DNA from 3 places in the Fictibacillus marinisediminis genome. Region 3 is predicted to be linked to each of the others. Evidence: riboswitches for the same ligand, from Rfam matches in the RefSeq annotation. Region 3 holds a riboswitch; each other region holds the start of a gene.
What was found. A riboswitch is a leader RNA that binds a small molecule or an ion and turns the genes downstream of it on or off. The one in region 3 is predicted to bind S-adenosylmethionine.

Region 1: linked by a shared signal. The riboswitch ahead of LCY76_RS14700 (methionine biosynthesis PLP-dependent protein) and the one ahead of metX (homoserine O-acetyltransferase MetX) in region 3 are both predicted to bind S-adenosylmethionine.
Region 2: linked by a shared signal. The riboswitch ahead of LCY76_RS21830 (LLM class flavin-dependent oxidoreductase) and the one ahead of metX (homoserine O-acetyltransferase MetX) in region 3 are both predicted to bind S-adenosylmethionine.

The regions. Positions count from the first base shown of each region.
Region 1 is NZ_JAIWJX010000002.1:2,742,251-2,753,231, forward strand. Features, by position in the region: gene LCY76_RS14655 (SRPBCC family protein) at 381-761, opposite strand; gene LCY76_RS14660 (SRPBCC family protein) at 776-1,225, opposite strand; gene LCY76_RS14665 (ArsR/SmtB family transcription factor) at 1,218-1,532, opposite strand; gene LCY76_RS14670 (DUF4023 domain-containing protein) at 1,644-1,775, opposite strand; gene LCY76_RS14675 (alpha/beta fold hydrolase) at 2,074-2,847, shown strand; gene LCY76_RS14680 (YhcN/YlaJ family sporulation lipoprotein) at 2,948-3,451, opposite strand; gene LCY76_RS14685 (hypothetical protein) at 3,626-3,808, shown strand; gene LCY76_RS14690 (hypothetical protein) at 3,845-3,991, shown strand; gene metC (cystathionine beta-lyase) at 4,226-5,404, opposite strand; gene LCY76_RS14700 (methionine biosynthesis PLP-dependent protein) at 5,397-6,515, opposite strand; SAM riboswitch class I at 6,590-6,705, opposite strand; gene LCY76_RS14705 (hypothetical protein) at 7,175-7,477, shown strand; gene LCY76_RS14710 (carboxymuconolactone decarboxylase family protein) at 7,924-8,361, opposite strand; gene LCY76_RS14715 (CsbD family protein) at 8,589-8,792, opposite strand; gene LCY76_RS14720 (LemA family protein) at 8,949-9,515, shown strand; gene LCY76_RS14725 (TPM domain-containing protein) at 9,515-10,237, shown strand; gene LCY76_RS14730 (hypothetical protein) at 10,239-10,409, opposite strand; gene LCY76_RS14735 (YrzI family small protein) at 10,516-10,665, opposite strand; gene LCY76_RS14740 (hypothetical protein) at 10,796-10,945, opposite strand.
Region 2 is NZ_JAIWJX010000002.1:4,182,125-4,193,105, forward strand. Features, by position in the region: gene LCY76_RS21795 (low molecular weight protein arginine phosphatase) at 1-422, opposite strand, end outside; gene LCY76_RS21800 (manganese efflux pump MntP) at 510-1,067, opposite strand; gene LCY76_RS21805 (PAS domain S-box protein) at 1,248-3,452, shown strand; gene LCY76_RS21810 (L-threonylcarbamoyladenylate synthase) at 3,521-4,570, opposite strand; gene LCY76_RS21815 (GNAT family N-acetyltransferase) at 4,678-5,121, opposite strand; gene spoIIR (stage II sporulation protein R) at 5,188-5,862, opposite strand; gene LCY76_RS21825 (ATP-grasp domain-containing protein) at 6,140-7,093, opposite strand; gene LCY76_RS21830 (LLM class flavin-dependent oxidoreductase) at 7,105-8,154, opposite strand; SAM riboswitch class I at 8,315-8,413, opposite strand; gene prmC (peptide chain release factor N(5)-glutamine methyltransferase) at 8,658-9,521, opposite strand; gene prfA (peptide chain release factor 1) at 9,532-10,605, opposite strand; gene LCY76_RS21845 (MOSC domain-containing protein) at 10,721-10,981, opposite strand, start outside.
Region 3 is NZ_JAIWJX010000002.1:2,117,365-2,128,345, forward strand. Features, by position in the region: gene LCY76_RS11425 (GDSL-type esterase/lipase family protein) at 1-107, shown strand, start outside; gene LCY76_RS11430 (terpene cyclase/mutase family protein) at 95-1,957, opposite strand; gene LCY76_RS11435 (fructosamine kinase family protein) at 2,041-2,940, shown strand; gene LCY76_RS11440 (DUF2238 domain-containing protein) at 2,932-3,546, opposite strand; gene proC (pyrroline-5-carboxylate reductase) at 3,654-4,490, opposite strand; gene LCY76_RS11450 (cysteine dioxygenase) at 4,691-5,263, opposite strand; gene LCY76_RS11455 (cell wall hydrolase) at 5,484-6,077, shown strand; gene LCY76_RS11460 (universal stress protein) at 6,119-6,607, opposite strand; SAM riboswitch class I at 6,772-6,880, shown strand; gene metX (homoserine O-acetyltransferase MetX) at 6,963-8,057, shown strand; gene LCY76_RS11470 (MDR family MFS transporter) at 8,087-9,691, opposite strand; gene fabL (enoyl-[acyl-carrier-protein] reductase FabL) at 9,981-10,733, opposite strand; gene LCY76_RS11480 (ATP-binding protein) at 10,900-10,981, shown strand, end outside.

The sequences.
Region 1 (10,981 bases), 620 kb from region 3:
ATAGTATATTTAAAATAAAATATGTCCAATTTTCAAATCCACCTTAAAAAGAGGGTGGTCTTGTTTTTATGTACCTAGAATACTGCATAATTACTTCCAACTTCAGTTTCTACCTTTTTTTACTAATCTGCCTTTTTTAACTCAATAAGAAAAGCTGCCTAAAATGGCAGCTGGAACTTTAAGCAATGCACCTGCTTGTTGGATAAAAAACAAGTGAATTTCTAGGTTTCTTCTTTTTCAAATCATTTCTGGTTTCCATAATATTAGGTACGGTAAAGCCTTTCGAAATCATCTTTGTGCTACTAAGATAGCAAAACATCTATTCTTGAAAAAAAAGAGAGAGATATGGAGTTCTCCCTCTTTTTCTACTTCTTATTCACTTACATATTTTTTAATGGTTTCCAGTAATTCTCTTCCCATCCTTGCTTCAAGTGCTCCCCTTGTCCTTCAGGAAAACCGATATGACTAAAGTATAATAAAGTATTTTCTCCTTCTGAAAACAATTCGAAATTCACTATTGAATAAACTCCTGAATCCCAGTTTCCTGCACGCCATGCTTGTACAATTCGTTTATTAGGAATGAGCTCAATCATTCTTCCGGCAATCATTCCACCGAAACAGGAAAAAGATCCTCCTTCTTCAGAATAAATTTCTGCAGGTGCACCAGTTAAATCGCTGAACTTCTTGGAATCCGTTAGTGCTTGATATAGTCTTTCTGGAGTGGTGTTAAATTTGATTTTTTCTTGAATAGTTGTAGACATAATTATTCCTCCCTTTATTCACCTTGTACTGACCAGGGATCTGCTCCGAGATCATTTCCTTCTCCTAAATGTTTGATACGGTCAATATAATGAGTCCATCCCTTTTGATTAGTGGGTACTTTTTCAACAGGGATGTCATAATGATTTAATATTAAAAGAGTACCCTGATATTGTGGCTTCAACAAAAATTCAACCGTCGTTGATCCGGGGGGCATTACCTCAGAATCTTCCCATCCCCAAGTAAGTACTACCTTTTCATTTGGAATGAGCTCTTTGTACTCACCAATAGCGACGTTTTCACCGTTTATGTCAATCCGGTACTTCCCTCCGATTTTTGGCTCCAGCAATACATGTCTTCCCATCCACCGGTTCATTTTGTCGGGATCTGTAAAAAAAGTGAATAACGTACTGGGACTACAATCAATCCAAATTTCTTTCCTAAGATTTTCGGTAGGCTTACTCATGTTTTCTCCTTTCTTCCTCTTCAGCTGCTTCCTTCAAGGCGAACAGGCTATTGTCCCAGAACTGATCTACGAATTCTTTTAAATCTGCGAAACCTTCCCTTCTAATTCGATAATAGCGTTTAGTTCCTGATTTGCGGACAACCACCATGCCTGAGTCATGCAGCACTTTCAAATGCTGAGATATTGCAGGCGCTGATAACTCAAAGTGTGCAGCAATGTCACTAGAAGCCAACTCTCGACCTCTCAATACATCTAATATGGCACGACGTGTAGGTACGGATAATGAATGAATCGCTTTTTCAATCATAGATATAATTTAGCATCCACTTAATTAAGTGTCAACTTAAATATCATATTTAAAAAAGAAAGACCGTCTAGAGATGGTCTTTCTTTTCTATAAAATAAATGTACCCAAAGGCTACTTGTTCGTGCCGTGTTGCTTATTTGGCAGCTTGGTCCCTGGATTACCTTTGCCTTGATGCTTTTTATTTTTTTCTGCTTTTTCCTGGTTTTCGTGCAATTTTTCTACAAAATCACTTGTGTTTTCCACTGATACACAGCCCCTCTCTTATTTTTCCTTTGTTACTTTATCCATTTGGAAGTAAAATTACTCATACTTCTTTCAATACATTTTCGACACTGAAAAAATTCCAACAAATATCAAGGTTTTTTTAACTTTCAAAACTGTTAATTTAATCACCACGTACCTGTGCAAATATAAGTTCATCTGTCTAATATGAAGGGTTAGTCCTGATCATTTCAAATTCGGCAATTTTAGATTTTGATGAATAATTCAACAAGCTTAGCAGACTTTATGAATAGAATTTCAAGCTGAGGTGAATTATATCTTGCCATTACTGGATGTTGGAGACGTTAAACTGTACTATACTGTTCAAGGAGAAGGGATTCCCATTGTTTTTATTCATCCTCCCGTACTTACTTCCTTAAATTTTACATATCAGGCAGAGGGGTTATCCACAAAGTATAAGATTATTACTTTTGATATTAGAGGTCATGGAAGAAGCCAGTATTCAAAACGGCCGCTGACCTATCCACTCATTGCTGATGATATTATCAGCCTGTTGGATCATCTTGAAATTAAAAAAGCATTTATTTGCGGTTACTCGACGGGTGGCTCTATCGTTTTGGAGTATTTGCTAACTAATTCGAGCCGGGCGCTTGGGGGAATAATTATTGGGGGGATTTCTGAAGTAAAGGACAAACAGCTTAAGGATAAGATTTCTGCAGGAGTCAAGCTCGCGGAAATAGGTGCTGTCCCCGTTTTGGCTTTGTCCACTTCTTGGACCAATTCGATTACAAAAGAGATGTTTATACAGATGTTTCAAGTTGGCCGGAGAGGATCTTCTCACAATATCAAGGAGTATTACAATTCTAGTTTGCACTATAATTGCACCAAGCAACTGATAAACATTAATCTGCCCATTCTGTTGGTCTATGGTAAAAAAGATAAACCCTTTCACATTTATGCTAAGCTCCTTCATGAAAATTTGCCTTTTAATGAGCTAAAGTTCATTCCCAAAGTCAAACACCAGATCCCCACAAAAGCAGCGGATGAACTAAATCGGCTTATTGTACAGTTTGTTGAGAAGTATACAGAATGAATAAAGCTATTCAAATAATGCCTTATTGCCAGCCATAAAAAAATGAGGAAAGAGTGATCTGCACTTTTTCCTCATTTTTTAGTTCGAGCTTTTAGAAAACTTATCTTTGTGTTGGGAATAATCTGCGCACCATCTCGCTGAATTGTTCAAAGAACCCTTTGACAGGTTTTCCGGCCTGAACATCATTCACGTACTTTTGAACACGGTCCACAAAGTCAGGGTTGGTGGACACAAATACGTCCTTAATATCAGGATCTGTGCTTTTTACTCTGTCTGCTATTTTTTTCTCGGTTTCCTTTGTCAGCTTGCCGTTTGCTCCATCCTCCAAAACAGCTGCCACATAGGCATTATTACCGGTAACGATGACGTTCGCCCTACGTACTTCCGGAAGCTGGACAACTTGATCAGCTGCCTCATCTGCAACATCCAGTCGGTTGTCTTGGTTATTATTATCACCTATATTTTCATCAGTACTGATATTCCTCATATTTCTGTTCTGATTATCCATTCCCTGCTTATTATCTCGGTTATTCATACAGGCTGTTAAAACAGCTACCATGAAAACGATCACCAAAAATTGAATAAGATTTCGTTTTTTATTCATATGTTCTCTCCTTTCTTTTATCGTTATCTTTTGGAATTTCCCCCGGATTATGCATGAAAAGAGATTTTTTCGATGTATTATTCATTGGTAATAATCAACTTAATTTATTCAGTCAGTTTTAGACAAAATAAAATGGTTCAGAAATGGACTAAAATCTAAAATGGGGTGATGTAGATGAAAACCAATATGAATACGATTTTACCAATTATCGCTTCGGTAGGAGTTGGTATTGCTGCGTATCAAATGATGAGTGGTAATGGCGGGAAAATGAAAAACATGATGCCGCTTGCTTCAAATATGATGGGATTGGGAACCGATATGCAGGGACAGAATCAACAACAGTCCAGTAATCAGTAGTGCTTTATTAAGCGGAAATTTAGGAGGGGATAAACGATGAAGTCTACACATGATACTCATGGTCGGATAAGAATTCTTGCCTCTGATCAGAAGCAAGAGGAACCAGAGAAAATAACCAGTAATGATACTTCAACTACTGGTTTAGTGAAAGCTGGGACGATTTCCAGTCTGAACGAAGATTAGTCGGCTATTAATACAAACGGACGAAAAATCAGGTCTAAGACATTTTTTGCCTGTCTGTTTACAAAATCTATATAGGACAGCAAATCAGTTTTTCCGCAAACACTGATTTGCTGTCCCTCTTTATAAACAAAACGATGAGGCATATTTCAAAAAAAGAGCCACTTTTTATGGCTCGTGAGAAACATGGGCTCTTATGCCCCATTGCTCTGTAGACAATCAAAATCCGAAAACCTTCTATTTTGCGAGTGCCTGGATCGTGCTTTGCGCTAATGCAAACTCAAAATCAGCGATCAGGTCTTCAGGATCTTCAAGCCCTGCTGAAAAACGGAAAAGCGTATTCGTGATTCCTCTCTTCCTTCGTTCATGCTCTGGCATTGCCGCATGTGACATTTTTGCCGGGTAAGAGAGAATGGACTCCACCGCTCCAAGGCTGACCGCCAATACCGGAATCTGAAGGTGCGAAGTGAATGGCCTGACCAGCTGTTCGCTCTCCAGCTCGAATGAAAAAACAGCTCCGGGACCTTCTGCTTGCTGGCGCTGCAATTGATAGCCGGAATGCTCTTTCAGCCCCGGGTAATGTACCTTTTTAACAAGAGGATGATGATTTAAGTAATCAGCGAGTTTACCAGCTGCCTCTGAGGAATGGCGAAGCCGGACGTACAGGGTTTTCAATCCGCGCATGAGAAGCCAGGCATCCTGTACCCCCAGCACTGCGCCAAAGGAATTCTGGAGAAAGTAGAGGCGGTCCGCCAGTTCTTCATCCTTTACGGCCGCGAGTCCGGCAACCAAATCACTGTGGCCGGCAAGAAATTTCGTGGCACTGTGAAGCACAACGTCTGCTCCTAACGATAAAGGCTGCTGAAGTGCTGGCGTTAAGAACGTGTTATCCACAAACGTCAGAGCGCCTTGTTCTTTTGCAAGCTCGCTGACGGCTTGAATATCCGTAACCTTCAAAAGCGGATTGGATGGTGTTTCGATATAAAAAGCTTTTGTATTGGTGCGAATGGCTTTCTCAACTGCATCCAGATCAGTCATGTCTACAAAAGTATGGGTAATCCCCAGCCTTGTGAGCACTTCCGTAACCATTCGGAAAGTGCCGCCGTAAACATCTTCTGAAATAACCACATGATCCCCCTGTGAAAGGAGCAGAAAAGCAGTCGAGATCGCGGCCATTCCTGAAGAGAACGCGAATCCCCGGCAGCCTCCCTCCAGGTTAGAGATCTGTTCCTCCAACGCTTCTCTAGTCGGATTGGCTGACCGGCTGTAGTCATATTTTCCGAAATGGTCGAGATCCTCCTGATGAAACGTTGATGAAAGATGCATTGGTACACTTACCGCACCGGTTATTGGATCCGTCTTATGCTTATGATGCAGCAATTTGGTTTGAAAGTTATAACAGGAATAGTCACTCATGGGGGATTGCCTCCTTCTGAACGATTTGGAGTGCTTGCGATAAGTCATCTATCAGGTCCTTTTCATCCTCAATTCCAACAGACAGCCTCACGAGACGATTGCACACACCTCGCTTGATGCGAATGTCATCCGGAATATCGGCATGTGTCTGAGTAGCCGGATAGGTGACGAAGCTTTCGACGCCTCCCAGGCTTTCCGCAAATGTGATCAGTGAAACAGCCTTCAGAAAGCCAGGCACCCACTCTTCTTTACGAAGGCGAAAGGAGATCATTCCTCCTCTTCCCGGATAAAGCACATCAGCAATGGCTTCATGTTCTTGGAGAAATCCAACAACCGCCTTTGCGTTTTCTTCATGCTTTTTCATCCTTAATGCCAAGGTTTTCATGCCTCTCATCAACAGCCAGGCATCAAACGGACTTAGCACAGCTCCCGAGGCATTATGATAATAGGACAGCTCTTCACAAAGTTTTTTTCCTTTGGCAGCGACAAGCCCTGCGAGTACATCGTTGTGACCGCCCAAATACTTGGTTGCACTGTGAATGACGATATCTGCTCCAAGCTCGATCGGCTTTTGCAGCAAAGGTGTATAGAACGTATTGTCAACAATGACCAAGAGATCATGTTCCCTTCCGATAGCCGTAATGGCTTGTATATCACAGGTTTCCATTAAGGGATTTGTCGGAGTTTCAAGAAATATCGCTTTTGTCTTAGCTGTGATCGCCTGCTCGATTTCAAGTGTATTGGCCGTATCTACGTATTTACAGGACAGACCCCATTTTTTGTAGCCTTCTTCCAATAACCGATAGGTCCCGCCGTATAAATCGCTCGATACGATCCATTCATCCCCCGCTTGAAAAAGGGAAAGGATCGTGGCGATCGCGGACATTCCTGAACTGCACGCAAAGCCCTGGTCTGCTCCTTCGAGATCCGCTATTGCCTGTTCCAGCAGCTGACGTGTCGGATTGCCGGTGCGTATATAATCATATCCGCTTGATTCTCCTATTCCGGTATGGCGATAAGCCGTGGAAAAATAGACGGGCGGATTTACTGATCCTGTACGGTCTTCACTTCGGTTGCCGATCTGGGCAAGCTTTGTTTCCGTTTTATACATGGAGATCCTCCTAATAAATAAAATAAAAAAAGCCTTCTAAGAAGAAGACTTTTGAAAAATATCAATTGTCGTTCCTCTTATCTTTCAAGTTCATTAACGAACTTGATGGACTTAGCACCTTTTCAGCCATCTGCGGCTGAAGGTTGCTGAGGTGTCATCGGGCCATTCCCTCTACCTCTCTTGATAAGAAAACAAATCACGTATCAAATTGTACTTTATACTCTACAATAATATTCTGAATGTTTCAATAGGTATTTCAAAAAACATGCTTTTTTAAAATTTCAATTAACCTTTGTTACATTACCAGCTGTATTGGTAAGGTACTCGAAAGTTAAGATTCGGGACGTACTTTAGTAAAAGGGCTAACTCTTCTGATAAACGATGAGTTAGCTTTTTTCTTTTTTTGTTTTCTCAATCAGCCCCTACCTTTATTACATTTTCACCTGATGATTTTAGTCCTGTATTTAAAGAGGTTTTCAGAGAACATTGGTTCCATTTACCATATTCGCAGGCAAATAGTCGGTTTAACGCGCAAAATTAAGCAATTAATAGCTTTTAACCTAAATCTCCTGAGTAAAATTGAAACGTTTTTATCAGTTTAAAAAAATATCAGGCATGGTAATATTTATTAAAAACTACTAATTAAGGGAGTCTGACAGTTGATAGTTGAAACAGATAAATACTATATGCCTGGTAAAAATCGTGTCATTTTGCTGCCTGCCGTTTGGAGAGAGGAATTTAACATAACAGAAAATGACCTCCTGACTGTATGTAAAAAAGACGACTTAATCATCATTCAGGCCAATACCATAAACGAAGTAAAGGGAGCCAAATATATAAAGATTAATAAAAAAGGAGTGATAACCATTCCGAAATCTATAGATGAACAGCTGGATATTCGATTACATCAACTGTTCATTAATTCAAAATACTGTTCCTTTTTTATTGCACCTGTAAAATAGAATAGCCTTTTTTCTTCGTTTTGAATGAAAGCGAAGAAAATGAAACATGCTATCACCAAATTCATAAATTTGGTGATAGCATGTTGGCCTCTTATCTTCTTTATATGGTTCTGCCTTGGTTGGCAGGTGTATTTCTTTTAAATAAGTACTGTAAACTCGTGTTATTGGTCGCCCCCTTCACACTAGTAAAAAGAATGATTTACTTCTGATCTTTCTTTTCTCAATCGGAACAACTGGATTAGAGTATCTATCCCTGCTTAATCACCAGCTTGTATACCATAATGGGTGGACAGTTTACTGGACATTTTGTTCCTATTTTATTACTTATTTCTTGGTTTATGCCTATTACAGGATCGTCAATAAACCTGTCACGCTCCAATAAAAATGGAGATACGTAAGCTACCTTCCGTATCTCCATTTGCATTTTAATAGCTAATGAATCTGATCTATTCCGGCATTAACCTTGTTGAAACTCCAATGCGGTTCCATGCATTGATGGTTACGATTTGCATGATGATTTCCGCTATTTGTTTTTCCTCAAAATGTTCCGCTACTTCCCTATATACTTCATCTGGAACATGGGAGTCAGCTACGAGTGTGATCGATTCTGTCAGCGCAAGCACTGCTCGTTCTTCAGGAGAAAAGAACGGAGTCTCCCGCCAGCCATTCAAAGCATAGATACGCTGTTCGGTCTCCCCCATTTTACGTGCATCTTTCGTATGCATATCAATACAATAGGCACAGCCGTTGACTTGGGAGGCACGTATTTTGATTAATTCTTTAAGCTTTTTATCCAAACTCGTTGAAATGACGTATTTTTCAAGGTTCAACATTGCCTCATAACCTCCTGGATTGACCTTTCCCATTAAAAATCTTGTTTCCATGCTCAATTCCTCCTTAATTTGCAATCACTAATAAGACAATTAACTCCCTCGTTTTGTGACAAAAATTAAAGAGTAATTAAAATTTATTCATACATCAAGCAGGGAGTAGTTGAAATGGCGGTGCAAAACAATATTGCCGGTTTCGTGACTTGGTTCCGTCAACATTGGGATATTTAATCAAAAAACAAGGCCACTCCCTTTCGGAGCTGGCCTTGTTTCACTTTTACTTAATCTCTTTTATTATCAAATAAGCTGTTTACTGTATCTGTTGCTTTTTCTTTGGCATCGCCATAACCTTCACGGATGTTTCCTTTTGCTTTGTCTTTGTTGCCTTCTGCTTCTGTTCTTTCATCTCCAGTGAGCTTGCCTAGCTCTCTTTTTGCTTCACCTTTGGCCTGATCCATTTTCCCTTTTGTTTGATCTTCATTCATTTTCAATTCCTCCTTCACTTTTATCCGTCTACATAGGGTGTTTACCCTCTATTAAGCCATTTTAATCTTGTTAAGCCTCAGCCATATTTTCCGTTTTTAAATCATAAGATAGGGGAAAACTAAAAATTAATGTAAATTTGCTGAAGGAGTGTACATATGAAAAAAAGCTGGATATGGCCTGTAGTTATTGTAGGCGTTATCATCATTTGGTTTGTGGCAAGCTACAACGGTTTTGTCAACAAGGAAGAGGATGTTGATCAGTCCTACTCGCAGATTGAGACACAGCTGCAAAGACGTGTAGATTTGGTGCCTAACCTTGTAAATACCGTCAAAGGCTATGCTTCACATGAAAAGAAGGTCATAAAGGATATTTCCGATGCGCGTGCCCGCCTGGCCGGTGCCCAATCAACGCAGGAAAAGGCACAAGCCAATGACCAATTAACCGGCGCTTTGAGCAGGCTTCTTGTCATTCAGGAGCGGTACCCGAACCTTAAAGCTGATAAACAGTTTACTCAACTTATGGATGAACTTGCAGGCACCGAAAACCGGATCGCCGTTGCCAGAAGGGATTACAACCAGGAAGTGGCTTCCTATAATAAAAAAGTAAAACGATTTCCTGGAGCGTTAATTGCTGGGATAGGAGGATTTGATAAAAAAGAATACTTTAAGGCCAATGTCAACGCAAAAGAGCCGCCTAAAGTAGACTTTGGAGGAAACGGATAATGCTTTCCAAAAAATTCTCCCTCCTTTTGATGGTGTTTCTCTTTTTCACCATACTAACAGCCAGAGAACCGGGATCAGCAGCAAAGATACCTGCTCCAACGGGAGATATTTATGTTCAGGACCACGCGAACATCTTAAATGAGCAGCAAGAAGCAGAGCTGCTGTCATTGGGAAGACAGCTGGAAGATCAAACGACAGCACAGCTTGCTGTCCTGACCGTTAAGTCTATTGGAAGTGAACCCATTGAGAACTATGCGAATAAAGCCTATAGAACGTACGGGCTTGGCACGAAAAAAGCGGACAATGGCGTACTGCTCGTCGTTGCCATGTCACAGAAGAAAATCAGGATTGAAGTCGGATATGGTCTTGAGGGTGCTATTCCAGACGGCAAAGCTGGAAGGATTCTGGACGAAAATGCGATTCCCTATATGAAACAAGGGAAGCCAGATTCGGCTGTCACACAAACGTATCAGGCTCTTGCTAAAGAGATCAAACAAGAATACAAGGGACAGGATACCCCCCCTCCTAAAGAGAAGAAAAAAGATCCTTTCTCGTGGTTTTACATTCTTATCATCGTAGTGGTTATCTTTTTGGATGTGAAATTTTTTAATGGGTTTCTGACTTACATGATCCTCTCCATGATATCCAGAGGCGGTGGAGGTGGAAGGCGCGGTGGTGGAGGTGGGTCTTCCGGCGGTGGCGGGGCAGGAAGAGGCTGGTAAGTTATTCTTCTTCCAGCCACTTTTTCACGTGATCCTTTGGTTCCCAGCAGTTGAATTTATAGGAAGGCTGGGTTTCATATCCAAGCCTTGTACACTCATATTTCATCCCCTTCTCCGTTCTTGAAACCTTAAAATTGATGCAGGTGGCACAGCAATGAATATCTTTTTTCATGAACGTTCAACCCTTTTAACCCTTCTTTATGATTTATATCTTCATCATACAGCAAAAGCCCTGCCTCGCACTATAATTTGCGCAAGGCAGGGCTTTTTTCTATCTATTATCGAATGTAATTCGCGTCGATTGCTTTTGCATGAGCAGCATCGAACAAGTCATTGACATATTGCTGGTGCACATATTCTTTGTACGTCATTTCATTCTTGTTTAATGAAATGGTAATCGTAGCAAAGAAAAGGTTTAGTGTAAACATACAGGTTCCTCCTTTCCTTCCTGGTTATCCTTTCAGGTCGTATCTTTCTCCGTTATGATCCAATTGAGAAACGCCAGGTGTCTTTTTACCATCATATTTATCCCTCCATTAATTTTTATCGTGAAATTTACTAAAAGGTTAGGACCGTATTCACGACTTTATCGCGGCTGGCTTCGAACCTCTCATTCACCACTAGCTGATGTACAGCTTCTTGGTGTGTTCTGATTTTTCGTTTGAAAGAAACAGTAATTGTGCCAAAAAATAATTGTAGTGTAAACATAGTAAATCCTCCTTTAATTTTAAAATCAACAGGTCA
Region 2 (10,981 bases), 2.1 Mb from region 3:
GCCTGATCCCATTTATTTTTATAGAAAGCTCTTATTGTTTCAATTTCAGCATACGCCTGATGAAGCTCTGAAAGCTGCTTTTCATAGTCATCGTTCTGATAGATGTATTCTTTAAGTGTGTATGCTTTCTCCACAGCCTCCGGATATTGATGGCAAACCGTATGTTTATGGCTTTCTGTCATCGTCAGGACAAGGTCGGCCCAACGGACAAGTGTTTCAGTCAAGGGTTTGGATTCATGTTTGAATGGGATGCCTTTTTCCGACATCGCCGTCACCGCATGGGTACTCGCCCCTGACCCCTCTGCGGCAAAGACGCCAGCTGACCTTACTTCAACTTTTCCCTTTCCCAGGTATTTAAGCAATGCAGCCGCCATCGGACTTCGGCACGTATTTCCTGTACAGACAAATAAGATCTTTTTCATGATTTCCCACCCTCAGCTTCAATGTCTTTATTTACAAGTATAAAAAAAGATTGGCTCAGTGCCAATCGTTCATTTATTGTTCCAGCATTATAAGGGAAGCAGGAGCTTGATCCCAAAAGCAAGCAGAATCAATCCGCCGAGCGCTTCACTGTAGGATCCGAGCCACTTTTGAACTTTTCTGCCCATCATCAGACCTCCCCATGTCAACAGCATGCTCATGATTCCGAACATGAATATGGTGAGAAACGTACGGGCTCCGTAAATTCCCAGACTTAGTCCAACAGAGAAACTATCCAGGCTGGCGCTCACAGCAAAAAGCAGCAGACCAAACCCGACAGGATTCACAAACGGCTCATTCTCAGGCTTGAAGGAAGAACGAATCATCTGCAAACCAAGAAGGAGCAGCAAACAACCGCCGATGATGACTGCAATACCCCCAAAGTGAGAAGAAATCTGCTTGCCAAGCAATAGTCCTGCAAGAGGCATCCCAATATGAAACAGTCCGATGACTACTCCTATTTTCACAATCTGCCTCAGCCTTAATTGCAGCATTCCCATGCCGATCCCAATAGAAAAAGCATCCATACCAAGAGCAAAAGACATGAGCCACAGCGTCAGCCATTCACCGATTGTTACGACGTCCATTCACTTTCCCCCTAACTCCGCTAGTACAACCTTATGCAGGTCCGCCATTGATTAGAATCGGCGTTTCCGTCCCTCGAAAAAACCAAATATAAAGCAATTTTCGACATAAGCAGGGATATGGTTTTTTTTAACGTAAATAAAGGTTATAGAAAAACGGGAAGAATCGGAGGGGAAATTTTCATGGCTGAAGACGCGAAATCGATTCATCCGGCAGTTGCTGAATCAAAAAAGAAAGCATACCGTATGGAGATTACAAAACAGCAGAGCATGATGTTCAAGTTTATTAAATCAGGCGAAACTTTCGTAATGACCGAGTGCAGCGGTGAACTCTCTGACTCATTGGGCTATAAAGAAGAATGGGTGATCGGAAAGACTCCTGAAGAAATTTTTCCGAAAGAGCTCGCCGCATTTAAAATGGATTGTTACGAACAGGCCTGGAAGGGAGAGAATATTACATATGAAGCCCAACTGAACAATGTCCCATTCCTCGTATCGTTAAATCCGGTCTTTGAAAATGGAAAAGTCGTCGAGGTGCGGGGCTTAAGCATCGATCTGATCCATAGGGTTATGATGGAGAGGCAGCTGGAAGAAAGTGAGCAAAGGTTCCGCTCGCTGATCGAGCATAACATCGATGCACTATTTTCCCTTGATTCCCAAGGGAAGTTTACGACCGTCAATCCGGCTGCAGAACTTCTTACCGGCTACTCGGGGAAAGAACTGCTCAGCATGACCTTTCATCCCCTGCTGATGGAAGAACATCTGGAAAAATCAGTCCAAGGTTTTGAGGAGGCCCTTAAAGGCACTCCAAAGACATACGATACGAAGATGAAAAGAAAAGACGGAGAAATTCGGTTTGTAAATCTGACCATCACACCGATTATCGTAAGCGATGACGTACTGGGACTGTATTGTATCGGAAAGGATATTACGGAAAAGAAGAAGCAGGAAGCCGAACTGAGGGAAACAAAAGAAACACTGGAGTCGCTGTTTACTCATTCTGCAGACATGATCGCCATCTATGATTTCGATAAACAAACGATCAAGCTGAACCCCGCTTTTGAAAAAACGTTCGGGTGGACAGAGGAAGAATTAAAGGACTGCAGAAACCCCATTTTCCCTATTGTCCTTGATCAATATTTACAGGAATCACTGCAGATGATCCAGACGGTGAAAAAGGGAATTCCCATTAAAGGCCACGAGATGATTTGTCAGCGCAAAGATGGATCCCTGCTGAACTCGAGTGTCACGCTGTTTCCCATATTTGATCAAAACGGCCGAGTACACGCATACTCGGGTATTTCGCGTGATATCACTGAAAAAAAACGGCAGGAAAAAGCCTTGCGTGAGAGCGAAGAAAAATACCGCATCATTGCCGAAAATACGATGGATCTAATCGCTACATCCGACAGGCAGGGGAAGATCACATACTCCTCACCTTCCAACAATATGATTTTAGGTATGGATCCTGCAGACTATCTAGGAAAAAATGCCATTGATTTCCTGCATGAAGATGACAAAAAACGGGTGACTCTCCTCATGCGCCGCATGGTCCAATCGAGACAGCCTGTAAAATATGAAGCTCGCTGGAAACATAACGATGGTTCCTATGTTGTATTGGAAACAAACGCAACACCAGTCATCAATGAAAAAGGCCATGTGGAAAGCATCGTGGTTGTATCCAGAGATCTCACCGAGCGAAAAAAAACAGAAGAAATGCTTAGAAAATCCGATAAGCTTTCCGTTCTGGGCCAGCTGGCTGCTGGTGTCGCCCATGAGATCCGCAACCCTTTAACCTCTATAAAAGGGTTCTTGCAGCTGCTTGAATCGAAAGCAGAGAATGACTTTGAGTACTATGAAATCATGCTCTCTGAAATTGACAGGATCAATTCCATTGTCAGTGAATTTATGGTCTTGGCCAAGCCGCAGGTTATGCATCTCGTGCCGACCAACATCACTGAACTGATGCGCCATGTCATCTCACTGATTGAAACACAGGCCATATTGATGAACGTGCAGATTTATTTTAATGCAGAGGACGATCTGCCTGTAATCTCCAGTGTGGACAACCAGCTTAAACAGGTATTTATCAATCTGCTGAAAAATGCGATCGAAGCGATGCCGGATGGCGGAAACGTGTTTATTTCCATTGAACGGGAAGAGAACGATCTGGTAGTGTCGTTTGCGGATGAAGGGTGCGGAATTCCTTCTGATAAGCTCCCTTCACTCGGTGAACCCTTTTATACAACAAAAGAGAAAGGGACAGGGCTCGGCCTCATGGTCTGCTATAAGATTATTGAGGACCATGGCGGGAGGATCCAGGTGAAGAGCGAGCTGGGACAAGGCAGCACCTTTAAAGTGGTGCTTCCCATACTCTCGATCGCTTAGGAGGGCACCCCCTTTATTGTCTAACCATAAAAAGAACAGGACAGCCAGCTGTCCTGTTCTTTTTTGCTCTATTCTTTAATGATCCGTCCGCCTGCCGATTTCTCAAGCCTGTTCATAATGGCTGCACCTACACCCTTTTTCGGAAACACTTCTCCATAGATGATATCCACATCACTCTCGTTAAACGCCCGCAAAGCGTCATACAGATGATGTGCGACACTTTCCAGCTTTTCACGTGACCCGCACGGAATAATCGTATCCGCCTGATAAAAGGATGCATTTTCTTCAGAAGTGAGAACACCGATTTTTCGCCCTGCTTCTTTTTGCTTGTCCATAAGCTCCTGCAAAAACGCAGGAGAGCCATCCACAAGATAAAGAGGAGCATCCGGCGCATAATGCGTGTATTTCATGCCCGGAGATTTGGGTGCTTCCTTCTCATTGAGGAGTCCAGGATCCATGGATGTTTCACCCGCCGCCTCTTCAAGCTGCTCTTTTGTGACTCCTCCCGGGCGAAGGATGACAAGGGTTTCGGCCGTGCAGTCGACCACTGTGGATTCCACACCGACCCCTGTTGCCCCTCCGTCCAGAATACCAGGGATTCTACCTTTTAAATCCTCATAAACATGCTGGGCAGTCGTTGGAGAAGGCCTTCCAGAGACATTGGCGCTGGGAGCCGCCAGCGGAAGGCCGCATTCCTTGATCAGTTTCATGGCAACGGGATGATCAGGCATCCGAACAGCCACTGTGGATAACCCCGCTGTCACCCGGCCGGCCACATCCTCTCCCTTGGGCAGAACCAGTGTCAGGGGACCCGGCCAGAACGCATCCATCAGTTTTTTTGCCCGTTCCGGGATGGAAGAAACAATCCCCTCAAGCTGTTCAGTACTTGCGATATGAACGATCAGCGGATTATCACTCGGTCTTCCCTTTGCCTGGAAAATTTTCTCGATGGCTTCATCACTGAGCGCGTTTCCTCCAAGTCCATATACTGTTTCTGTAGGGAATGCCACCACTTCATTTTTCTTTATCCACAAGGAAGCTTGCGTAATTTGTGGATATTCTTTTTCTTTATCCATTTTTTTATCCACAGACCATACTTCGGTTTTATACTCTCTCATGTGAAAAATCCTTTCAAACCGCCCAATCTGTGTTCTTCACGCTCATTCCGCACATCATCCACAAGTTATACACAAACGCTTCAGAAATGTGCATAACTTGTGGATAATTATTTGTCATTCAAGGTGCAGTAAAGGAGTACAACATCTTTTTCAGCTGTTTTCTTGTAGTGGGCGGTATTCTCAATATGGGAAGGAGTTCCTTTTTCGGGTACCGGCTGAAACGATAAAGGCTCAAAGAGATGAACAGCTTTCGTAAGCAGATACAGGGTTTCCACTCCTTTTTCCTTACAGTATAGCAAAATTCGTTGAATCAATCGCAGAAATAGTTGTTCATTCGAATATTCTTTCTTGATGACGAAGGAACGCAGCAGCCCGTCCTGGCCAACTCTTTCCAGGCCCACTGTTCCGATCGTATCTCCTTCATCATTTTCCACAACCAGATAGTTCTCGATTCCCTCTCTGATCCCGTCCGTTCCGAGACCTGCCTGCTTTACCAGCTCACCGAGACTTCCTGCTTCATGCGGCATAGCCGCCCGTAAACGAATTGTCATGGTGTTCACCCCTCTAGCATTTTTTATAAAAGTCTATGAAACAACCATGAAAGTTATGCAGGGCTTTTAAGAGAAAAGACTCCCGATCTTATCTGCGATGGTGGTAAAGAAGTCTGCCAGAAAGAATTTAACTTCTATTTTTTCTTCCTCAGGCTTTTGAACAACGGGGGCGTCCTGAGCAGTTCCTGAGGCTACTTCCTTTACACCCTTCTGATCTGCTTTAACCGCGTCTCCGTTTTCAAAATCAAGGAAACATAGAGGCGGAAACAATACACACCACCAATTGGCTCCTTTACCTTTACCAAGTGTAATGAGGACCGCTTCATACTTTCCGGCAGGGTAGATATTATTTCCGTACATTTTTGTCGGGAAGGCGACGTGATTGTTGAATTGAACTTTGTAGGGAATGTTGAGCCCTGCATCTTTCAAGTAGGACTTTACCACGTTTTCAACTTCAGGCAAATGTTTTCGGATCACTTTTTCGGCCTGATCATGTGAATCCAGGCCACCCACCCAGGTTGTGATCTGTTCGTTCACTTTATCCCGGATTCTTCTTTTCAGTGCCTGATCTTTTTCCGCGTCACTGTTTGCCAGAATCCGTAGCCTGATGGCATCACTCGGAATTTTAGCAGAGGCATTCAAGGTGGCATCGGCCACCTTCGTTTGGGTTTCAAAAAACAGCAGCATCGCGATCAGCGATAGGAATAGTATAGTCATTAGCGATTTTTTTGATCTTTTCATGTTTAAAACTCCCCTTTCCTTTTCTATCCTCATTGTGGTCACGGAAAGGAGAAATCATACTATGAATCTAGTAAACAAATACCGGAAAAATATGACAGAAACCGGCTGTGAAACAACGGACTTTGTCACAAATTTATTAAACATATCAAAAAGGTCACATAATTCCTCTGCAGTGTAGTGGGTCTGCTATATTAAGGACATCCCTATCACCCCCTTTTTCATGTAGATAATGAAAAAACAAAGAGCCTCCCGCTACTGGCGGGAGGCTCTTTTTGTCTTATTGCACGGTTGCTGCATTCAATGAATCAAGCTGCTGCTGCAAAAATTTCGCAAGCTCCAGCATGCCATATTTTCCGGCAGCCGCTTCAGCATCAGAGTTGTAGTTGGTGTTCGTATTGATATCATACGTATAGATTGTCCCGTCCTTATCTTTTATAAATTCGATCCCGGCAACATGAATCTTGTTGTCTGCCAGAACCCTCATATAGTTTTCAATGATTGACTCATTGAAGTTCTCCTGAATTTGAAACTTCGGCTTGGCCGGCGTTTCCTCTCCTGCAGGACAAAACAGGTCGCCGATCTGGCAGGCGTCTGCCGGACAGAGCTCAAAGCCTTCTGAGGTATCCACCCGAACCGCATAAACAAACTTGCCGCCGACAAATTCGCAGCGTGTAATATAAGATTCCGGCGATTCAATATATTCCTGTATCAATGTGATGCCATCCACCGGCTCTTCGAAATCAGGGCCGAGCACATACTCTTTCAATCCTTGATATGAATGGAAAAGCTGAACACCAAGGCCTTTTCCTGCACGGTTATGCTTTGTGATAAATGGTTTGCCGCTGAACGGCTCAGCTGCCTGCAGAATTTGGTCCTTGCCAACAGCCGCAATGGTTTTGGGCGTCTTCACCCCATGCGCCTCAAGCTCTAAATATTGAACGACCTTGCTCACCTCAAGCTGAAGAGCGCGGCTGCCATTCAGCACTTTTCGGCCATGTGCTTCCAGCCAGGCAATGACACTGGCAGCAAGTTCCGGTGCATAACGGTGTCCTCTTGTATGGGAGGAAGCACTCATGCGGCTGTAAAAAATGCCCTCGGGCGGAGCTTCTGCCAGATTAACCGTTCCCTGATCTAGATGCCATGCCTCATAAGGCACTTGCAGCTCATTCAGCCTCTTTGTGAGATGATCTGTCCATTCATCGTTCTCATGTATGATATATACTTTTTTCATGGTCATCCTCCTTATTTCGCATGTTCTTTCCGATAGCTCTCCACCAAAGGCATCACCCGTTTTGAGAAACGTTCCATTTCTTCTAACTGAGGGGAGAATTGCAGTAAAAGGAGTCCGAGGCCGGCTTCTTCATAAGCTGCAATCCGCTCCGCAATCTGTTCAGGAGTGCCGATCAGATTCGGCCTCAGCCCCCGGTTGGAAACAGAGTAGTCGTACAGCTGAATCTGCTGTTCCAGCTGCGATTTGCTCGTAAAATCTTTAAACCCAGCATAAGCGCTGGACTCTTTTACATCTGTAATCCTCTGCAGCTCCGCTTGGGCTTCTTCTTCAGTATCCCGGCAGATCACATAGGCCGCCATTCCGAACGAAGATAAAGGTTCTTTCCCTGTTTGCCCGCGGCGGTTCTTCATGTCATTGATCTTAACGGCGATCTCTTCGACTGTGCCGCCATGCATGACGTAGGCGTCACAGGAGGAAGAGATAACCTGTTTACCCCTTTCACTTTCTCCGCCAGCATACAGAATGGGATTCGGCCGCTGAACAGGTTTAGGGAAAAGTTTCGTATCGCTAAACTGATAAAACTTGCCGGAATAATTGAAGGTTTCTTCTGTCCACAGCCCCTTTAGAACATCAAGAAACTCTTGCGTACGCTCATATCTTTCGTCGTGGGCAGTAAAAATACCGCCATACTGCTTCGCTTCCTCTTCCCACCAGGCGGAGACGACATTAAGTGTAAACCTCCCGCCGCTCATTTGGTCGATGTTCGCCGCCATTTTCGCTGTTACAGCAGGATTATGGAATCCTGGCCTTACCGCTGTCATAATTTCTATTTTCTCCGTTACGGACGCGAGACCCGCCGCCGTTGTCCAAGCCTCCAGAGAGTCCTGCTCAGGTCCTTTTATATCATTCAAATACAGTTCCGCGATCAGCGTCGTGTCAAACCCCCACTTTTCCGCGGATTGAATAACCTTCTTCGCATAATCAAACGTCGGCGGCATGTTCTCATTTTCCACATTTCTCAGCCATCCGCCAAAGATCGGCAACCAGAATCCAAATCTCATCTACCTTTTTCTCCCCTCTTCCTTTTAAAAACATTCTGCCACTAAAAGAGACCCTGAAAGTCCATCCCTTCAGTGCGGAGGAGCGGTCAGGACAACGGCCTGACCCTCCGACTATCTAAAAAAACTTCCCCTTTAGATAAGGGGAAGTTTTGACCGCTCCATCTTATCTTCCAGGATCTACTCCTGCTGGATTTAGCACCTTCTAAAAATAGGTTGCCGGGTTTCATAGGGCCAGTCCCTCCGCCGCTCTGGATAAGATTTATTTAATTAATAGTAATCCTACAATAGAAGTAGGTATTGCGTCAATATTTAGGATGTGAGAATAGATGATATTGAATGGCGTTCGACCGGCGAATAAGTCCGGAAATTCAGTTCCGATCAATTATTGCTTGTTTCGCTCAATTTTTATGAGTTAGGCTCAATTCAGCGCCCGTTTTGCTCAATTCCGTTCTTCCGGCCACAAAAAAGAAGCCCCCAGCACAGCTGAGGGCCACCTTTTCTGCTTATTTAAAGCCAATCTCCGCGATAACCATCCGTTCTTTTTGGCTGATGTCCTTTACTACCGAAACAACCGACCCAGGGAACGTGACCCTGAGCATTTCAGCAACCGTCTGGCCCTGATCATGGCCGACTTCAAAGGCTACAATGCTTTGTTTGTTCAGAACGAGCGGCAGCTCCTCCATAAACCTTCTGTAAAATACGTAGCCGTCCTCCCCGCCGCTAAGTGCACGGAAAGGCTCTTGATCCTTAACGATCGTCTCAAGCTCCATTATTTCACGGTCAGGAATGTATGGAGGATTGGATACAACGATATCTGCTTTTTCTCCGCCCTTGATCAGAGGCTGAAGGAGGTCGCCATGAATAAAACGGACAGATGCCTCAAGGTTTTCAGCATTTTTCTTTGCGACTTCCAGTGACTCCTCAGCAATATCAATCGTGGTTACCGAAAAACGAGAATTTTCCAGTGCCAGCGTAATGGCAATGGCACCGCTCCCCGTCCCGACATCGACTGTCTGGATCTCTTCTATGCCAGGGAACCTCATCATGGAGCGCTGAAGCACTTCATATACGAGCTCTTCTGTTTCCGGCCGAGGAATGAGCACCTCTTTATTCACCGAAAAGCGTCTTCCGTAAAACTCTTCAAAACCAATAATGTACTGGACAGGTACTCCATCGCCATGTTTTTGTACAGCTGCTTCAAATACCTCTTGCTGCTTTGGAAGAAGCTCTTCATCCAAACCAAGAAGCAGCTCCGTCCGGCTCATATCGCCAAGTACATGACGAAGAAGAAGCTCACCAGCTAGAGGTTCCCGTCCCTTTTTCGTTAAAAAAGATGAAGCCCAGTTCAGGACTTCATGCCGTTTCATCGCTTTCATCTTATGCTTCCGTCTGGGCCTTCATTTTGCTTGTCTGGTCTTCTGTAATTAATGCTTCAATGAATTCGTCCAGCTTGCCGAGCAAAATTTGATCAAGTTTTTGAAGAGTCAGGCCAATGCGATGGTCCGTTACACGGTTCTGCGGGAAGTTGTACGTACGGATCCGTTCTGAACGGTCACCGGTACCAACTGCAGATTTACGGTTTTCATCGTATTCTTTTTGTTTTTCCTGCTGAATTTTATCATAAACACGGGCGCGAAGAACCTTCATCGCTTTTTCCTTGTTTTTGATCTGTGATTTTTCATCCTGACAGGAAACAACGGTTCCAGTTGGAATATGCGTCAGACGAACAGCGGATTGAGTCGTGTTAACCGATTGTCCGCCCGGTCCGCTTGACGTAAACGTGTCTACACGGACGTCCTTATCATGAATTTCAACTTCCACTTCTTCTGCTTCAGGAAGGATCGCTACTGTCGCTGTAGACGTATGAATACGGCCGCCTGATTCTGTTGCAGGAACACGCTGTACACGGTGTGCTCCGTTTTCATATTTCAGCTTGGAGTATGCCCCGTTACCGTTGATCATAAAGATGATCTCTTTGTACCCGCCAAGCTCCGTATAGCTTGCTTCGATTACTTCTGTTTTCCAGCCTTGCGCCTCGGCATAGCGGCTGTACATTTTGTAAAGATCTCCTGCAAAGAGGGCTGCCTCGTCACCGCCGGCAGCTCCGCGAACCTCGACGATAACGTTCTTATCATCGTTCGGGTCTTTTGGAAGTAGCAAGATTTTCAGCTGCTGTGTGTACTCTTCAATCTTATCTTCAAGCTCAGAAACTTCCTCTTTAACCATAGCGGTCATCTCGGCATCAAGCTTTTCTTCGAGCATTGCTTTCGCTTCGTCGAGCCCTTCTTTTGCTTCTTTATACTCGCGGTAAACCGCTACTGTATCTTGAAGAGAAGATTGCTCTTTGGAGTATTCCCTTAATTTATTCGTATCGCTAATGACTTCTGGGTCACTTAATAGATCATTTAATTTATTGTATCGGGCTTCTATCGTTTCTAAACGTTCTAACACGCTTTTCACCTCATTTTAATGGCATAACATTCTAATTATAATACAGGGGAAGTCACCCGTCAAAAGCCTTCAGACTGTGTTATGACCGTTTGAAGGCAAAAAGAAATCCCCGGAGCTACAGGTACTGCCCGGGGAGAGAGTCTAATCTCTTTTTCATAGCTGAGCGCCAGCCTTCCGCCAGTTCATTCAGACTGGCAAGCATGGTAAGCCCTTCTCTGTTTTCCTTGTCTATGTATGTCATTCTGTTAACAAATTCGACAGAGATCCCGGCTCGATGTTTTTCTTCAATAACAAGCTTGTCTCCCGGGCTGACAGTGCCTACTTCCAGTACCCGCAAGTAATAGCCGGAAAAACTGGTATCCTGAATATATTTGAC
Region 3 (10,981 bases):
AATTGTTGTCATGGGACAGTATCCATCCTAACAACCTCGGCCATAAAATGATAGCTCAAGCAGTCTACGACACGGGTTTTGGCCCGTTAAGCCCTCACTTTGACTGAAAATATTTTCTGAAAACATGACTTAATGCATTCAGTGGCCAGATCCGGCTGTAACTGTGATACAAAACATAAAAGAATCCAGGCAGGGCGGATCCCGTTGGGTAATTTAACGCGGATGTATCATGGTAGGAAGAAAGCAAATAATTTACTCCATTAGCAATAGCGGTTGTTGGCTGCGGACTCATCGAAGTGAGAGCATCAATGGCCCATGCGGTTTGGACAACCGTTCCATAACCCAAAGGTACATATCTCTTCGCCTCATCGCTATAACATGATTCACCCCAGCTCCCATCCGTATTTTGAATAGACTCAAGCCACCTCGCAGCTTTTATAAGACATTTTTCTCTGTTTACCTGCATTCCAACAGATGCAAGCCCTGTTACAGCCGCCCATGTTCCATAGATATAGCAGACACCCCATCGTCCATACCATGATCCATCGGACCCCTGATGGGACTTCAGCCAATTCACGGCACGGCTTACAGCAGGATCCTTTAAAGTCAAGGTTGTATAACTGCCTAAAAATTCAAGAACTCTTCCTGTGATATCAGGGTTTGACGGATCAATCAAAGCGTCGGATGCATTTTTAACAGGAAGCAGTCCAAGCCATTCTTTATTTGTATTTTTTTCAAAAGCAGGCCAGCCGCCGTCATCGTTCTGCATGGCAAGCAGCCAGGTTATTCCTTCTTGCCAAGAGTGAAAGGTAAGGGGTGAGAAAGCAGCCTGTATTGAAATGGAGCGTAAAGCTGCCTGAGTATCATCCGTATCAGGATGGATGGAATTGGTTTCAGAGAAACCCCACCCACCGGGAGCGGTTTCTTTACAATGAACCTGCCAGTCGCCTTTTTTGGTGTGCTGCTGTTCGAGAAGAAAGTGAACCCCTTTTTGTATGTGATGATTTGCAGGTGAGATGCCGGCTTCGATCAAGGAATAGAGAAGAAGTGAGGTGTCCCATACAGCAGAAGGTGAATTTTGAACAAAAAAATGAGTGCCATTATTACATAAAAGAGAAATAATCCCATGAATGGCCTGAAGAATGATTTGTGAATGTTTCGGATAGCCAAGGGAAAGCAAACCATAAATCATGTAGAACGTTGAAGAGGCGTAACTAAGGAGGGTTCCGTCTTTTTCAATTCTGTCCAGCATGTAACGTTCCAATTTTTTATGAACAGAATCAGAGGGATCCTCTAAGCCGCTAAAAAAACGAATTACCGAATCATTTTCAAGTTCCGGCCAATAGTATTCATGATTCCGATCACCCGTTAAAGCAGAGAGCTGCTGGCTGCAAGGATGAAATATAAAGAAATCATTTCTCATGGCAGCAATCAGTGGTACGAAATGAACTCTCGCATAGCTGCTCATATCGTAGAACTGGATTGGAGATAAGGATGGGGGATCGATTAGTAAACCGGGATCAAAGGGGATTCTGGGCCAAGGTATAACACCATTTACAGACAGAAAAGCGCGCGTTAAAAGACTTGCCTTTTTTAATCCACCATGATGGAGAATAAATTCTTTGGCCATTTTCATCCGTGGACTGTCAATATTGAGATATCCAGCGTAACAGAGTGCAACATACGCTTCAATCGTAACAGAAAGATTGCCTTCTTTCTCATCAGGGTATACTTTCCATGTTCCGTCCAATTCTTGTTTTGAAAGAATGCGTTCAGCCAATTTTCGTTTTAACGGCTCATCATTCCACTCCCATAATACAAGAAGGACAAGCAGATAGGCATCTGTTGTAACTGGATTTTCAAAACAAAATCTAAACGAGCCATCTGCCTGCTGGAAAGATAGCAGATCATGGCAGCGCCGTTCAATCTCATTTCTGATTTTCTCCAAATCGAGCATTGGGGATACACCCTTCCCGGATGACTAGAGTAAGAAATCAATACATCACATCTCCAATCTATATGAAGCAGGTGAGGGCAATTATGAATAATGAACATAACACAGCGTTCTGCAAGCTGTTAAAAGAACATCTGGAACGTCTTCAAGATCCGGCTGAATCCCTTCAAATCCGAAGGGTATCCGGGGGCAGCATCAACGAGGCTTATGCTGTTCAAACACAGAAACAGAAGTATTTTTTAAAAATACATCGCCGTGCACCAGAACGTTTTTTTCAGTGTGAGGCGGCCGGACTGGCTGCAATAAGAACAACTCAAACCATAGATGTTCCGGACGTTTATACGTATGAAGACAACAGGACTGGGGACAAAGCAAGTTTTATTTTGGCAGAGTGGGTTGAAGGAAAGAAAACGAAAGATACAGAAAGAAAACTGGGAGAAAGACTTGCTGCTCTTCACAGTTCTCCCGGACCGGTGCGTTATGGATTGAATCACGACAACTTCATCGGAACCATTCCGCAGCCGAACGGCTTATATTCAACATGGACAGCGTATTACATAACGAAACGGATTCTGCCGCAGATTGAAAGAGGAATTGAAGGAAACGGAATGGATTCAGAACGAAAAAATAGGTTGTTCAAAATCATGGAGAGGATGGAAAAAGATCTTCCAGAACAACCTGATGTTTCCTTGCTGCATGGAGATCTATGGGGAGGGAACTGGATTACTGGAAAGAATGGGGAACCCTTTCTGATCGATCCCGCGATTCTTTATGGCCATCATGAAATGGATTTGGCTTTCGCAGAATTGTTTGGCGGATTCTCTGCTGATTTTTACGAGGCTTATGCTTACTTTTTACCAATTGAAAAAGAATATCAAGACCGTAAAGAACTTTATCAATTGTTTTATCTTCTCGTTCATTTGAATTTATTTGGAGAAACATACGGTCGCCCCATAGATCGAATTCTAAAGAAATATTTATCGTAGTTTTTCAAGCTGCTGATCATGAAGGCGGTATAGTAGAAGATAGCCAATGATCGACCCGACAAAAGCAAGGGACATATCCCATTGTGAATCCCAGATATCCCCTTGGATTCCCAGAAAATCTTTGGCAGAATGCCCTTCCATTTTCGCAACCAGCCACTCGATAATCTCATATCCTGCGGCGAGGGAGAGAATGATGCTTAAACTAAGGAAAATAAGCCAAAAACGGCGAGGGAGGCCGGCCAGCCTGAGCAAAACTTCTCGTACAGGAATAATCGTGAGCCCCTTAAAGAAATGTCCGAACCGATCATAATCATTTCGTTTAAGATGAAAGGTATTCTGAATCCGCTCAAAAAGGGGGACATCATCGTACGTATAATGGCCACCGATAAACATTAATATGAACACGATGGAAAAAAGGCTGTAGGAAAGAGTTGTAAATTGAAAACGCTTATAAGTAAGCATTAGGATTAGGATTGGAAGGACAGCGGGTGATACTTCAAGAACCCAAGTGAAATAATCAGCCGGGCGGAAAGCAGACCAGACGAAAACAAGCGCAGTAAGCAACAGAATGTACAGATGAATATTTTTTGGATGGTTTATTTCCATGTGTGCTCCTCCTGATATTCCTTTTTATCAGTATGAAGGACACAGCCGGCAGTTATACCTTATCCTAAAATATAAAAAAATCGCCCAGGAAGGGCGATTTTTTATTATCATACAGTAACTTTCTCCAATTCTTTGCGGATCTCAGCAGATCTTTCTTTTGCGTTGATGATTGCTTTAGTAAACGCTTGGCCAGCTTCATTTTCCTGCAGAGCATTCAACCCTGCTGCTGTAGTGCCGTTTGGGGATGTAACTTTTTTTCTTAGTGATTCAGGTGATGCATTAGTATCCAGCACCATTTTACTGGCACCGAAAACGGTTTGAGCCGCTATTTCCCTAGCAAGGTCTTCATCCAGTCCTTCAGCCTGAGCTGTTTTTTCAATATGTTCAAGAACATAATAAATGTAAGCCGGACCGCTTCCTGCTATACCTGTAAACACATCCATCTGTTCTTCTTCAATTACTTTTACCCTGCCGACCGCAGAAAATAACTCTTTTGCGATTTCTATATGCTCCATTGTGACCGATTGTCCACCAGTTACGGCCGTAATGGATTCTCCAATCGTACTGGAAGTGTTAGGCATTACCCGAATAACCGGCTGTTCATCAGGAAGAATTTCTTCCATAAAGCCAGTAGATATCCCCGCGAGAACAGAGAGTACAATTTGATCTGGCTTTAGTTTGGGTTTCAGCTCGATTAATGCTTTTTCTGCATCTTTCGGCTTCATGGCCAAGATGATCAGATCCGCTTCTTGGACCCTGACTTCACTGTAAGGTAAGGCAATCACCTTATATTTTTTCATCAGTTCAATTCGTCGTTCTTCATTTTGTTTATTCGTCATCATAATATTGCTGGGCGGTAATTTATCTTGATTGACCATTCCGGCAGCTATTGCTTCGGCCATGGAACCTGCCCCGATAAAAAGCACTTTTTTAGTTTCTAACATGCAACCTCTCCTTATTGCTGTGCTAAGTTCACTTAAGGTCCTATCTTAACATGTAAAGAAAAGGTTTCAACCCTTTACCGGGACATCGCCCGTTATAGCCAATAATCTCTAAAGAAAGAGAGAATTAAGTAGGCTAAACTGCAAATAGTGTAAGAAATTATGGGAAAACCTTTTAAATCCCTGGATATGAAGAAATACATTCATCGCTTAGCAGGCTGCGGCGGGAGCGATATGGTTTGCAGCAGCTGTCTTTGTTCATCAGGCCACCATGCTCCACAATCTTCTGAGACGATGCAAGCTGCACATTTTTCAAGGTCAAACACTTTCATACCGGAAATTGGGGGAGAGTAGACGTGTAAAGTAATCAGAGGATCCTTTTCATGAGTACCCATCTTATGAATCATTCCTCTTCCAACGTTAAGGAGCGATCCTTTATTTTCAACCTGTTCTTTCACTGGCACAGGCAGTTCGCCGGGCCGGAGCTTATAGAGTGTGTGGTTTGAAGAGCCAGATAAAATCTGGACCCACCCATATGACTGCCCATGGTCATGTGGAGAGCAATCCAGGGCAGAAGCCCAATGCATAACGAGAATTTCTACGTGAGCACTCTTATAAATTAATTTCCTGCCATAGGGTTTGTTTTCTGGATCCCTGATAAAAGGGCCGGCGTCCTTTACACTAGCTTGCAGTTTATGGATAGCATCAAGCAATTCCTGTGAGGTAGGTTGAACGAGCGGAGTGAAGAGTTTTTCAATCGTTGTAAGGAATAGCAAGTTATCATCCTCCTGCCGAATTTAATGGGGTTATCTATAGTATATTGGAGCCACTTATCGCGCATGTGCTCTGAAGGAAAATCGGTAAATGGTCACAAAAAATATCATATATCCGAAACATAACTCCTAGGGGCTGCGTTAGTTCGCAACAACAAAAGGGTGATCAGTAATCGTCCTTTTACTTTTGACGAAAACACAAAGATCCAGGAGGTATAAATTTATGTTTAAAAAGATTGGTTTAATTACGGGAATAACAGCCATTGGGCTATCTATAGCAGGAGGAACAAATGCAAGTGCACATACGGTAAAGGAAGGGGATACTCTTTGGAAGCTTGGTCAGTCTTATAACGTATCTTATGAAAGTATCAAAAAAGACAACAATTTAGACGGAAATATGATAAGACCTGGCCAGCAATTAAACATACCGGCAGTTAAAGGGGTAAGTGAAGATCAACTGAAAGCATCTTCAGAAGATAAAAGACTTCTCGCTTCTCTTGTCGAAGCCGAAGCAATGGGTGAAAGTTTTGAAGGTAAAGCTGCAGTTGCTGCTGTTGTCTTGAACCGAGTAAAGGCTGATAGCTTTCCGGATACGATCAAGGGGGTTATCTACGACAAAGGGCAGTTTCAGCCTGTCATGGAAAACAAACTGAAAAAGCCTTCACCTTCATCAGAAAAAGCTGTTGATAAAGCATTATCCGGTTATGACAATACGAATGGATCGCTGTTTTTCTATAATAAAACGACAGCGGTAAGCCGTTGGCTCGATACAAAGCCTGTCAATATAGTAATCGGCAACCATACATTCAGCAAGTAAATTAAAGCCTCAGGCCATAGAAAGAAAGGTCTGAGGCTTTATTATCGTTCACTTGAGCTCTTTATGCTAAGACCCGATGATTCAATTTTTTGGCTGTTCCGGGCGATGAGAACATCACAAGTGGCATGCCTGGTGATATATTGTGAAACACTGCCGATAAAAATGCGTTCCATAGCGTTTAACCCGGTTGCACCGCAGACAATTAAATCTGCTTCATGCATGGAAGCGAAAGAAAGGATTTCTGTTTTTGGAGTTCCGTAATTGGATAAGGTTTTAACATGTTTTAATCCATGTTTCCTTGCCATTTCATCATAATTTTCAAGAAGGGATTCACTGAAACTCTTATCACGGCTCATCTCGATGGTAACTGCACCTGCGTCTAATGGAGCAGTAGGGATTTTTTCCTCAGAAATATGGACAATTAGCAATTGCGCATGATATTCTTTCGTAATTTCTATAGCTCTGTAAAAGGCAACCTCGGAAGATTCCGATCCATCCACACCAACAAGGATTCTCTCGTAATAAGGCATAAAAATCACCCCTTTTTTGTAAACTTATATAAATTCATTCCCTATATATAAGAGAGGCAAACATAATCGTAACATTTGTACCCAACCTCCAAATTCCATTTGACAAACCTATAGTAGTAAGGTATTTTTGAACGTATTAAAGTATTTGAAAAATTCATAATTGACTCTTATCAAGAGTGGTGGAGGGACTGGCCCGATGATACCCGGCAACCTGCAGATTATTTCTGAACAGGTGCCAAATCCTGCAAGGCAGAAGGCTTTGAGAGATAAGAGAAGGTCAAGCCCAAGCGGATAATTGCACCTCTCTGAATCTTTTAGAGAGGTGTTTTTTGTTGAATAAATGGGGGGATATCTGTTGGCAAATACACAATTATCTGCTGTAAATGATACGGCAGCAATAGGAGAACTTACGTTGGAGTCTGGAAAAGAGCTGAAAGATGTCGATATCGCTTACCAGCGAATCGGTGCAGCAAATGCACCTGCCATTTTCGTATGCCATGCACTTACAGGTAATCATTATACGTTAAACAGTGAGATGGGAGAAGGCTGGTGGGCAGGTCTATTGGGAAATGGACAGTATATTGATTTGGAGAAATACCAGGTGATTACTTCAAATGTATTGGGAGGGTGCGACGGGTCAACGGGACCACTCTCGGTCAATCCCGTTACTGGAAGTCCTTACGGAGCTGAATTTCCATTGATAACGATCAGAGACATGGTGCAGGCCCAAAAGAAACTTTTGGACGTACTCGGCTTGGGGCGTCTAGAGGCAGTGATCGGCGGATCGTTAGGCGGCATGCAGGTTTTAGAGTGGGGACTGATGTATCCTGATTTTATGGAGCGTCTGATCCCGATTGCCGTAACCCCTTTACTAAGTGATTATGCGATAGGTTTCAATGCAGCGGGAAGAACGGCCATCCTCAGTGATCCCTTATGGAATAACGGCCAGTACGGTAAAGAAAGTACACCAAGGAAAGGGCTTGGCATTGCTCGGATGATCGGTATGCTCACTTATCGTTCGGGAGCATTGTTCAATCATCGATTTCAGCGAAAACAAACAGAGAATTGGGAAACCATTCATGAGAATGCAGCCTTTTCAGTTGAATCCTATCTTCAATACCAAGCGAATAAATTAGCTGACCGTTTTGATGCCAACAGTTACTTAACCTTATTGAAAGCGATGGATACTCACGATATTGGCAGAGAAAGGGGAGGAGTAGTGGCTGCGTCCCAGAGCTATAAGGCTCAAATGCTTTGTGTTGGTTTCACCGGTGATTTGCTCTATCCTTCTGATTTAATGGAACAGTTTGTAAAAGATGTTCAAGCTGCAAATAAAAGAGCAAAATATCTTGAGGTATCTACCATGTTTGGCCATGATGGATTTCTGACAGAATTTGATAAGTGGGGGAACTTGCTCAAAGAATTTATGAGAGAAACAATAAAGACATGAGGATATCATCCTCATGTCTTTATTTATCACTATTCAACAGCTGGTTTTTCAATAACCGCCGTCTGATTAGAAGGCTTATGCTGTTCAGGGCGCTCCCGGCTAATTCTTCCGCCGCCGACGGATAAAGCGACCAAAATACCCGCTCCAATAAAAATCAAGCCTGTTAAAAATACAGTGGTAAAAGAATCACTCCATGCGGTCTGTATAGAATGAATAACGGTATCTTTAATTGTATCTGGCAATTTAAGAAGATCTGGATGGATTAAAATGCTGAACAATGCATCTGTTTTGTCTGCTAACTTTTGAAAGATCCCTTGAAGCATTGGGTTCGTTTGTTCACTCACTACATCTTTCATTTTTGTTTCTAAGGAATGGTTCATCACTACATTTAGGACAGTGATACCAATCGTACCGCCAATTGAACGGAAGAACGTTGATGCAGAAGTAACAGCTCCCAGTTTTGTTTTCGGAAATTCATTTTGAATCGCGATCATTAATGTCGGCATAACAAGACCCATTCCGAATCCCATAATTATCATATAAGCGTATGCTGTAATTTCATTGGAATCAACACCCATCGTGCTCATCAAGTAGAAGCCTACTGCTGTAATGATCATGCCCGCAGTCAATACGGTTCGATAAGGAACTTTCAATAGAAGTCTTCCTCCAATAATACTCGCCAGGATGAGAGAAATCATCATCGGTGTCATGGTAGAACCAGCTTGTGTCGGAGTTACACCCAGAATACCCTGCATAAACATCGGAACGAACATGATCGCACCGAACATGCCTAAGCCCAGTAAAAACCCTAGAGCATTTGTTGTGGCAAAAACACGGTTTTTAAACAGTGAAAGATCTAGTACAGGCTCTTTTGCTTTCTTTTCTACAAATCCGAATACGATCAAGAGAACGATGGAGAAGCCGAAGATCAATCCGCTTTCCAGAGAAACCCATTCAAATTTATCTCCGCCAAACGTCAAACCAAGGAGCAATAAGACGATGGCAGGGATTAGAGTGATGATTCCAAGATAATCGATATTCACTTCTTCTTTTGGCCTTACCAGTTCATTTTTCATTCCAACAAATATGAGGATGGCAGATAAGAGACCAAAAGGAACATTAATTAAGAAAATCCAGTGCCAGCTGATCGTGTCGACTAAAAATCCACCGATGAACGGACCGATAACAGAGCTTAATCCGAAGATTGCTCCGAATACTCCCTGCCATTTCGCACGCTGTTCCGCTGTGAAAATATCACCGATGATGGTCTGGGAAAGAGGCATGATCATACCGCCGCCAAGACCCTGCAGCCCGCGGTAGAAAATCAATTGTTCCATAGAATTCGCTGTTGCACATAACCCGGAGCCGATGACGAAAATGACGGTTCCAATCAAATAAAGGGAACGGCGTCCGTATAGATCCGAAAGCTTTCCGACGATCGGAATTATCGTAGTAGATGTAATTAAATAGGCAGTAGTTACCCAGGCAAAAATAGAAAACCCATTTAACTCACCGATAATGGTAGGCATCGCTGTACCAACCACGGTCTGTTCCATTGCGCTGAAAAACATCCCGATAATAAGGCCTAAAAGAACCATATTGCGGTTGATAGGCATTTGTTGTTCAATTTTCATATGATTGTTCTTCTCCATTCTGTTGTTATACTAATTGAATCTTTAGTGTTCTGATATATCTTTGCAATACTCCTTCAACTCAGGAACCTTTGTGCATTCATGTTCTCATGGTGGTATTTTCACAATTCGTTTTGATCACCTTCCATGAAATGACCCCCAGTCAAATTCTCAATTTAATTAACCTACTAAACTAAAATCACTAAATCATTATATTACTGATATGACCAGTCAGTCAATCTTATAATTTTAAAAAAACGCCCAAAAATTATAAGGCGTTTTTCCAGTGTATTTAAGCAAGCAATGACAGGCCGCCGTCCACGATAATGGTTTGCCCTCTAATCATGCTGGCTGCAGGTGTACAGAGGAAATAAACCGTTTCAGCGATATCAGCCGGTTCAACAATTCGTCCCGCCGGGTTCTTCTTCTTCGCTTCGTTTAAGAGTTCTTCCCGATTAGGGAAATGCTTCAGTGCATCCGTATCAACAGCTCCGCCAGATACCGCATTGACTACAATTCCTTTAGGCGCAAGTTCGACAGCAAGATAACGGGTGATTGCTTCAACCGAAGCCTTGGATACACCAACGGCTACGTAATTCGGAAGTGCTCTGATCGATCCAAGACTTGATAGAGCAACGATAGCACCTGAACCTTTTTCTGCCATAAGCATCGCTGCTTGCTGGGAGGCAAACAGGTACGCTTTTGCGTTGATGTCCTGTGTCCAATCCCAATGGCTTTCTTCAATTTCCAGCAGTGGCCTTAAAACACCGGAAGCGGCATTGTTTATAAATACATCTAGACGGCCAAAGGTTTCCTTTACTTCCGCAAACAAGGCTTTGATCTGGTCAAGGTCACCGACGTTCGCTTTCACTAAATGGACCTTGATTCCGTATTGAGATTCAAATTCTTGTTTAGTCTCCTCCGCGTCTTTCTTCTTCCTCATGAAATTTAACACGAGATCATATTCTTCGGAGGCAAATTTGGAGGCGATGGCTTTACCGATGCCTCTGGTGCCGCCTGTAATCAAAGCTACTTTTCTTGTCAACAAAAACACGTCCTTTATCACATTCTGCATTTAGTACCTGGTCCTAATTCTAATTCGGTTCCCACCGAATGTCAATGCTGCCCTAAACTAAGCATTTGAAAGGAAAGAAGAAGAGATATACTATATAATAGATTTTTATAGTTTTTATTATGAAAGGGAATTTTACATGACCATAGATCAATTGCAATTACCCAACGTACTGGCTGAAAAATTAAATTATGAAAGAAATAGACGAAATAAAAACAATT